Regions from separate parts of the Nocardioides sp. NPDC087217 genome, predicted to be linked through region 2. Evidence: riboswitches for the same ligand, from Rfam matches in the RefSeq annotation. Region 2 holds a riboswitch; the other holds the start of a gene.

Region 1 (4,412 bases), on a different contig from region 2:
GGTCAACATCGCGCTGCCCTATCTGCACCGAGACCTGGGTGGCGGGATGGCTGGGCTGCAATGGGTCGTGGACGCGTACACGCTGATGTTCGCTGCCCTGATGCTCTCGGCGGGCGCGGTGACCGACCGGGTCGGACCGGTCCGGGCCTATGCGCTGGGGGTGGTGCTGTTCACCGTCGCCTCCGTGGCCTGCGCGGCCGCTCCGGTGATGCCGGCGCTCATCGCGGCCCGGGTGCTCCAGGGTGCTGCCGCCGCGCTGGTCATGCCGGCGTCGCTGGCGCTGGTCCGGGTGGCGTACGACGACGCGCGGGCCCGAGGGCAGGCGATCGCCGTGTGGACGATCGGCGGATCGGCGGCGATGGCGCTGGGGCCGGTGGCCGGAGGCCTGCTGAGCGAGTACGCAGGCTGGCGCTGGGTGTTCCTGGTCAACGTCCCGGTCGGGATCCTCATCGTCGCCCTGCTGGCCGGTCTGCGGATCCGGGCGGTACGGCGCAAGGCACCGCTCGACCTCCCTGGCCAGGCGCTCGCCGTGCTCGCGCTGTCGGCGCTGACGTACGCCGTCATCGAGGCCGGTCACACCGGCTGGCACGCGCCCGCCCTGCTCGCGGCAGCGGTAGCCGTCGCGGCGGCCGTCGCCTTCGTCGTGGTGGAGCGCCGCTCGGCGGCGCCGGTGCTGCCGCTCGGGCTGGTGGCTCAGGGGAGGGTCGCGGTCGCGCTGGTCTCCGGGTTCGGCATCAACTTCGGGTTCTACGGTGGGATCTTCCTGCTCGGCCTCTACTACCAGCAGGTGCGGGGCTGGAGCGGTGCCGAGGCGGGGCTGATGTTCGTCATCCCGGCGGCCATGACCACGTGCGCCAACGTCGTGGCGCCGCGCCTGGCGTACGTCGTGGGCCGCCGCGCGCTCATCGTCGGGGGCCAGCTGATCCTCGCGGTCGGAATGCTCGCCCTGCTCCCGCTCACGACGACGACGCCGGTCTGGCTGGTCCTGGTGCTGCTCGTCCCGCTCGCCACCGGCGGCGCACTGGCGATCACCCTCGTCACCGCCGACCTGATCGACGCCGTCGAGCCCGCCCGCGTGGGTGTCGCGACCGGCGCGCTGAGCACGTTTCGGCAGACGGGCGGCGCGATCGCGGTCGCCGTCTTCGGCGGTCTGGGGGCAGGTGCGTCCGGGATCCTCACGCTCCCGGGGATGCAGGTATCTCTCCTCGTCGGGGCCGGCGTCCTGGTGCTGACCGCCCTCGTGGCGACCGCCAGGCGTCGAAAGCCTCAGGCTCTACTTGAGGGTTAGCCCCGACGACACGCCGGAGGGGGTTCTTTGACCAGGGCCCTTGCGGCGCTTACCTTGTAGTTGTCTCTGTTGTAACTCCAACGATGTGGTCCCCCCGCCGCAGCCGTTCATTCCCCGAGTGGAGTTACGCACAACGGAGTAGACGATGGAGGACATCGTGTTCGACCACGAGCAGAAGCCCGGGCACGGCGCCGACGACGCGCAACGCGCGGCGGAGCAGGCTGACGAGCAGGGCCTTCTCTTCACCGACGATGTCTCGCCCCTGCCGAGCGACACCGGTTACCGCGGGCCGACGGCCTGCAACGCTGCGGGGATCAGCTACCGCCAGCTCGACTACTGGGCGCGCACCGGTCTCGTCGAGCCGAGCGTGCGCGGGGCCACCGGCTCCGGCACCCAGCGGCTCTACTCCTTCCGCGACATCCTGATCCTCAAGGTCATCAAGCGGCTCCTCGACGCCGGCATCTCACTGCAGCAGATCCGCGCTGCCGTGCAGCACCTGCGTGAGCGGGGCACCGACGACCTGACCCGCGTCACCCTGATGAGCGACGGCGCCTCGGTCTACGAGTGCACCAGCAACGACGAGGTCATCGACCTGCTCCAGGGCGGGCAGGGCGTCTTCGGCATCGCCATCGGTGGCGTCTGGCGCGAGATCGAGGGCACGCTCTCCGAGCTCCCCAGCGAGCGTACGACCGACGACGGCGAGCAGGTCGCCTCGATGTCCGACGAGCTCTCCGCCCGCCGCGCGGCGCGCAACGCCGGATAGTAAACGTCACGTAACACTAGACCCCGAGGTCCCCGCAGAGGCGGGGCCTCGGGGTCGAGTCGTTTATGCTGGAGGTGCTGACCATCCCGCACGGGAGAGCTCCTCTCGAAGGGGCGCCGAAGGGGCAATTCCTCCCCGGAAACTCTCAGGCATCCACGACTGTGCGGACCAGGCAACTCTGAAGCGGCGCAGGTGCGGTGACAGAGGGGGAGGGCGTACGAGTTGTCTTAGATGCCCTCAGGAGCCACTGTGTCCGACACGCCCACTCTGTCCGAGCTCGACGCCGCCTCTCCGTTCGTGGCGCGCCACGTCGGACTCTCGGCCGCCGACGAGGCGACCATGCTCGCGCGGCTCGGGTACGACTCGGTAGCAGCGATGATGGACGCCGCCGTCCCGGCCGGGATCCGCTCGGTCGAGTCGCTGGACCTGCCGGCCGCGCTGAGCGAGGCGCAGGTCGCGTCGCTGGCGCGGGAGATCGCAGCCTCCAACAAGCCCGGCGAGGCGATGATCGGGCTCGGCTACCACGCCACCGTGACGCCGCCGGTGATCCGTCGCAACGTGCTCGAGGACCCGAGCTGGTACACCGCCTACACGCCCTACCAGCCCGAGATCTCCCAGGGCCGCCTCGAGGCGCTCATCAACTTCCAGACCATGGTCGGTGATCTGACCGGCCTCCCGGTGGCCAACTCCTCGCTCCTGGACGAGGGCACCGCGGCCGCCGAGGCGCTGGCGCTGGTCCACCGGGCCAACCGCAAGGGCTCCGGTCCGTTCGTCATCGACGCCGACGCCCTGCCGCAGTCGATCGAGGTCGTGAAGGTGCGTGCCGAGGCGATGGGCCTCGAGGTCGTCGTGGCCGACCTCTCGCAGGGTCTGCCCGAGGGTGACGTGATCGGCGTGCTGGTGCAGTACCCAGGCGCCTCCGGTCGCGTCCCGGACCTCAAGCCGGTCATCGACGCCGCCCATGAGCGGGGTGCGCTGGCCGTCGTCGCCGCCGACCTGCTCGCGCTCACCGTCCTGGAGGCGCCCGGCACCATCGGCGCCGACGTCGTCGTCGGCTCGACGCAGCGCTTCGGCATCCCGCTCTTCTACGGCGGCCCGCACGCCGGCTACATGGCCGTCCACGAGGGGATCGAGCGGCACCTGCCCGGTCGTCTCGTCGGCGTCTCCATCGATGCCGAGGGGCGGCCCGCGTACCGCCTCGCTCTGCAGACCCGCGAGCAGCACATCCGCCGTGAGAAGGCGACGTCCAACATCTGCACCGCGCAGGTGCTGCTGGCCGTCGGCGCTTCGATGTACGCCGTCTACCACGGCCCCGACGGGCTGCGGACGATCGCGACCCGGACCCACCGCTACGCCGCCGTCCTGGCCGCCGCGCTCAAGTCGGCCGGGCTCCCGCTGGTCTCGGAGACGTTCTTCGACACGCTGGGTGTCACCGTCCCCGGGCGGGCGGCAGACGTCGTCACCGCGGCGCGCCGTTTCGGCGTACATCTTCGTCTCGTGGACGCCGACACCGTCGGCATCTCGACCTCGGAGGCGACCACTCGCTCGACCCTGTCGGCCGTGCTCAACGCCTTCGGTGTCTCGGGTGCGGATCTGGACGAGATCGACCGCACCACGGCCAGCGCGCTGCCTGACGGCCTGCTGCGCACCACCGACTACCTCACCCACGAGGTCTTCAACGCGCACCACAGCGAGACCCAGATGCTGCGCTACCTGCACAAGCTGGCGGCGCGCGACTACGCGCTGGACAAGGGCATGATCCCGCTCGGCTCGTGCACCATGAAGCTCAACGCGACCACCGAGATGGAGCCGATCTCGCTGCCCGGCTTCGCCGACCTGCACCCGTTCGTACCCGCCGAGGACGCCGCCGGCTACACGCGTCTGGTCGGTGAGCTGGAGGGCTGGCTGGCAGAGGTCACCGGCTACGACGAGGTCTCCATCCAGCCGAACGCCGGCTCGCAGGGCGAGTTCGCCGGACTGATGGCGATCCGCGGCTACCTGGACGCGCAGGGCCAGGGTCACCGCAAGATCTGCCTGATGCCGTCCTCCGCGCACGGCACCAACGCCGCCTCGGCCGTGATGGCCGGGATGAAGGTCGAGGTCGTGAAGTCGTCCGAGGACGGCACCGTCGACCTCGACGACCTGCGGGCGAAGCTGGACGCCCACGGCGAGAACGTCGCCGCGATCATGGTGACCTACCCCTCGACCCATGGGGTCTACGAGGAGGGCATCACCGAGGTCTGCTCGCTGGTGCACGAGGCCGGTGGACAGGTCTACATCGACGGCGCCAACTTCAACGCGCTCCTCGGCTACGCCAAGCCCGGTGAGTTCGGCGGCGACGTCTCCCACCTCAACCTGCAC
Region 2 (4,412 bases):
CGCCGCCCAGCGACAGCTCCCGGCGCTCCCTGATGGCCGCCACCCGACCGGACGAGGCCCGGGTGTCGACGGTCGCCGGCTCCTCACCCTCGAGGCCGAGCAGGACCGCGCCCTCCGAACCGTGACCGTGACCAGTGGCGCCGAGCGACCCGAACAGCTCGGCCTTCACCCGCGTGACCGCGTCCACGAGACCGTCCGTGACGAGGCCGTCGACGAAGATCTTCGCGGCCCGCATCGGTCCGACGGTGTGGGACGAGGAAGGCCCGATCCCGATCGAGTACAGGTCGAAGGTGCTCAAGGTCATCGCCACGACGGGGGTCGCGACGCCGCTGACAACACCCATCGCTTCGGGCTCCGCTTCAGCAGCAGCGGTCACGACAGTTCACTCCTCGATCAGAGCGTCGTAGGCCGCAGCATCGAGCAGGTCGGGAGCGCCGGAGACACGCATCTCGAAGAGCCAGCCGGCGCCGAACGGGTCGCTGTTGATCAGCGCGGGGTCGGCGACGACGGCCGCGTTGATCTCGAGGATCTCGCCGTCGGCGGGCGCGAAGAGGTCGCTGACCGACTTGGTCGACTCCAGCTCGCCGCAGCTCTCTCCCCCGGTGATCTTGGTGCCGACCTCGGGAAGCTCGACGAAGACGATGTCGCCCAGCGCCTCGGTGGCGAAGGCGGTGACGCCGACGCGCGCGACGTCGCCGCGGGTCTCGATCCACTCGTGCTCGGCGGTGTAGGACAGGTGGGTCGGGTTGCTCATGGCTGCGCTCATCTCTCGGCTCATTTCTTGGAGTAGAAGGGAAGGTCGACGATCTCGGCGTCCTCACGGCTGCCGCGCACGTCGACGTGGACCTTGGTGCCGGCGGCGGCGCGGTCAGGCCGGACGTACGCCATCGCGATGGGACGTCCGAGGGTCGGCGAGGGTGAGCCGCTGGTCACGACGCCGATCTCGTCGCCGGTGGCCGGGTCCACGATCGCGTAGCCCGCCCGCGGCGAGCGGCGACCGGCAGCCAAGAGGCCGACGAGCACGCTGCGTGGGCCTTCGTCGCGGCGTACGGCCAGGGCGGCGTCGCCGACGAAGCCGTCGGGCTTGTCGAAGGAGACCACTCGGCCGAGCCCGGCCTCGAAGGGCGTCGTCTCGCGGTTCAGCTCGTGACCGTAGAGCGGCATGCCGGCCTCGAGCCGGAGGGTGTCGCGGCAGGCGAGTCCGGCGGGCTGCAGGCCGTGCGGCGCACCTGCCTCGGTGAGCGCCTCCCAGACGGCAGCGGCCGACGACGGCGCGCAGTAGATCTCGAAACCGTCCTCGCCGGTGTAGCCGGTGCGAGCGAGCAGGACCTCGACCCCGGCGACCGTGCCGGCGTCGATGGCGTAGTACTTCAGGGACGAGACGTCCAGGTCCGTCACAGCGGCCAGGATCGCCGCCGAGGCGGGGCCCTGGACCGCGATCAGCGCCCACTCCGCCGAGGCGTCGCGGACCACGGCGTCGTACCCCTCGGCCCGCTCGACCAGAGCCGGAGCGACAACACCGACGTTGCTCGCGTTGGCGACGACCAGGTAGCGCTCCTGCTCGAGCCGGTAGACGACCAGGTCGTCGATGATGCCGCCGTCCTCGGCGCAGATCATCGAGTAGCGGGCGCGGCCGATGCCGATCGCCGAGGGCCTGCCGACCAGGGCGTGGTCGAGGGCGCGTCCGGCCTCGGGGCCGGTCACCTCGATCTCACCCATGTGCGACAGGTCGAAGAGGCCCGCGGTGGTGCGTACGGCGTTGTGCTCGGCGGTCTCCGAGCCGTAGCGGACGGGCATGCTCCAGCCGGCGAAGTCGGTGAACGAGGCGCCGAGCGCCTGGTGGATCGCGTGCAGAGGGGTAGGGACGGGTGAGGTCATGTGTGCGGGAGGCTCCCTGGTGGTGGGTGCCGACAGCGGCACCCGTGGACGGGTGACCTCCCCGCTCTGTCATCGCTACCTGAGAGCTTCACCGCCCGATGGGGGCGATTTGCACCGTGGGTGCAGGATCCATCGGATCCTGTCTTTCCAGAGGTCGCCTCACCACAGCGGTCATGGGGCCTGAGAGATTCTGGGGAGGTTTGCTCCTTCGGCGCCTCACCCCGGATGGGCAAGGACTCTCCCGCTGCGATTCAAGTGGCGGATGTGAAGTTGTGCGGCAAACCTAGGTGTGGCCATCTCAGCCGTCAAGATGACGACCTACGATGGCCCGATGCCACCGACCGCCGCCAGCACCCGGGTTCCCGTGGTCATCCTCACCGGTCATCTCGGGTCGGGCAAGACCACGCTGCTCAACCATCTGCTGCGCCAGCCCGGGGCCCGGGTGGGCGTGGTCGTCAACGACTTCGGCGACATCAACGTCGACGCCGGACTCGTCACCGGCCAGATCGACGAGCCGGCCTCGATCGCCGGCGGCTGCCTGTGCTGCCTGCCCGACGCCGGCGGCCTCGACGACGCGCTGGAGAAGCTGACCCACCCGCGGCTCGCGCTCGACGTCGTCATCGTCGAGGCCAGCGGGATCGCCGAGCCCGGCACGCTGGCCAAGCTGGTCCGGTTCAGCGGTGTCGAACGCGTACGCCGCGGTGGGCTCATCGAGGTCGTCGACGCCTCGGCTTACTTCGACACCCTCGACGACGGGCGTGGCCCGGCGCCGGTCCGGTTCGCGGCCGCCTCGCTGGTCGTGATCAACAAGACCGACCTGGTTCCGGCTGCCGAGCGGGACGAGGTCCTGGCGCGCATCGAGCGGCGCGTTCGGGAGCACAACCCCGAGGTCCACATCGCGTACGCCGTGGGTGGCCGCATCGACCCGCGGCTCGTCTACGACGCCGCCGTGCCCGAGGACCCGCCCGACGAGCTGCCGATCGCCGCGCTGCTGCGCGAGGTGGCCGCTTCGCACGAGGCCCATCAGCATGCCCGGGCGGTCACAGTGACGACGCCGGGCACCATCGAGCCGGGTCGACTGGTCGACCTGCTCGAGGAGCCGCCGGCGACGGCGTACCGGGTCAAGGGGACCGTCGCCGTCGCGACCGGCCAGGGGCCGCGCAGCTACCACGTGAACCTGGTCGGACGCAGCGCCCACGTCGCCGCGACGCGGACACCCAACACGGCGAGCGAGCTCGTCGCCATCGGCCTGGAGCTCGAGACCGACCCGGTCCGGCAGCGCCTCGCCGACGCCCTCGCCCCGGCCGAACGACCGAGCACCGAGGGCCTTCGCCGGCTACGCCAGCTGGTGCGGGTCAGCCTCTGACCAGCGGAATCAACCCGCGCGGCGCACGATCCGTTCCATGTCGGTGATGACCACCGAGCGCGACTCCAGCCTGACCCAGCCCTTGGCCGCGAAGTCGGCGAGCGCCTTGTTGACCGTCTCCCGAGCCGCGCCCACGAGCTGCGCGAGCTCCTCCTGGGTCAGGTCATGGCGTACGTGCACACCTTCGTCGGTGGTCTCGCCGAACCTCTCGGCGAGGTCGAGCAGAGCCTTCGCCACCCGGCGGGGCGCGTCCGCGAAGACCAGGTCGCCGATCACGTCGTTGGCCCGGCGCAGGCGGCCCGACAGCAGGGCGAGCAGCCCACGGGTCACGCTCGGGCGCCCGTCGAGCAGGCGCAGCAGGTCGTCGTGCGACAGCGAGGCGAGCTCGACCTGGTCGGTGACGGCCGTGACCGTGGAGGAGCGCCGACCGGGGTCGAAGAGCGACAGCTCGCCGAACACCTGGCCCGGCCCCAGAATCGCGAGCAGGCTGTCCTGCCCGTTGGCCGCGGCACGGCTCAGCTTCACCTTGCCGTCCACGACCGCGTAGAGCCGGTCGGCGGCGTCGCCCTCGTGGAACAACACCTCACCGCGCCGGAGGCGTGTCTGACCCATCATCGCGAGCATCGCCGTCATCGACTCGTCGTCCAGCTCGCTGAAAAGCGGTGCGTGCCGAAGCACGTCTTGATCCATTACCCAGCCGCTCCTGTCATCCTTTTACCGAAGACATCAGCCTAGCCAGATCCGGGGCTTCGACAGCGGAGGTGTGGCCCGCATCGCACCCCTGTCGAGTGCGTTCTTCGCCACACCGACACATGGCTCGGCGGTCATGCCGGCCGCGGCGCTGCGGTGGTCCGACGGATCACCAGCTGTGTGTCGACCGTGACGGACACCGCAGTGTCCTCCTCGTGGCGCAGGATGCCGAGGAGCATCTGGGCAGCGAGGACGCCCTGGAGGCGAGCGTCCTGCTTGATGGTGGTCAGGTGCAGGAGGCTGGCGTGTGGATGGTCGTCGATGCCGATGATGGAGATGTCCTCGGGAATCCGCAGGCCGGCATCCCGGATGGTGCGCATGGCACCGAACGCGACTTCATCCGAGTGAGCGTAGACGGCGGTCGGGAGCTCGGGGACCGAGAGCAGCTGGGCCATCGCCGCAGCGCCCTGCTCGCCAC

What was found. Region 2 has a riboswitch for glycine ahead of gcvT (glycine cleavage system aminomethyltransferase GcvT). Riboswitches for the same ligand answer to the same signal wherever they lie in the genome.
Region 1: linked by a shared signal. The riboswitch ahead of gcvP (aminomethyl-transferring glycine dehydrogenase) and the one ahead of gcvT (glycine cleavage system aminomethyltransferase GcvT) in region 2 are both predicted to bind glycine.

The regions. Positions count from the first base shown of each region.
Region 1 covers NZ_JBIUZB010000002.1:672,717-677,128, forward strand. The annotation lists gene ACIO3S_RS10550 (MFS transporter) at 1-1,288, shown strand, start outside; gene ACIO3S_RS10555 (MerR family transcriptional regulator) at 1,434-2,051, shown strand; glycine riboswitch at 2,133-2,223, shown strand; gene gcvP (aminomethyl-transferring glycine dehydrogenase) at 2,283-4,412, shown strand, end outside.
Region 2 covers NZ_JBIUZB010000007.1:63,911-68,322, reverse strand. The annotation lists gene ACIO3S_RS25140 (L-serine ammonia-lyase) at 1-304, opposite strand, end outside; gene gcvH (glycine cleavage system protein GcvH) at 383-754, opposite strand; gene gcvT (glycine cleavage system aminomethyltransferase GcvT) at 775-1,878, opposite strand; glycine riboswitch at 2,037-2,132, opposite strand; gene ACIO3S_RS25125 (CobW family GTP-binding protein) at 2,210-3,244, shown strand; gene ACIO3S_RS25120 (Crp/Fnr family transcriptional regulator) at 3,254-3,934, opposite strand; gene ACIO3S_RS25115 (LacI family DNA-binding transcriptional regulator) at 4,069-4,412, opposite strand, start outside.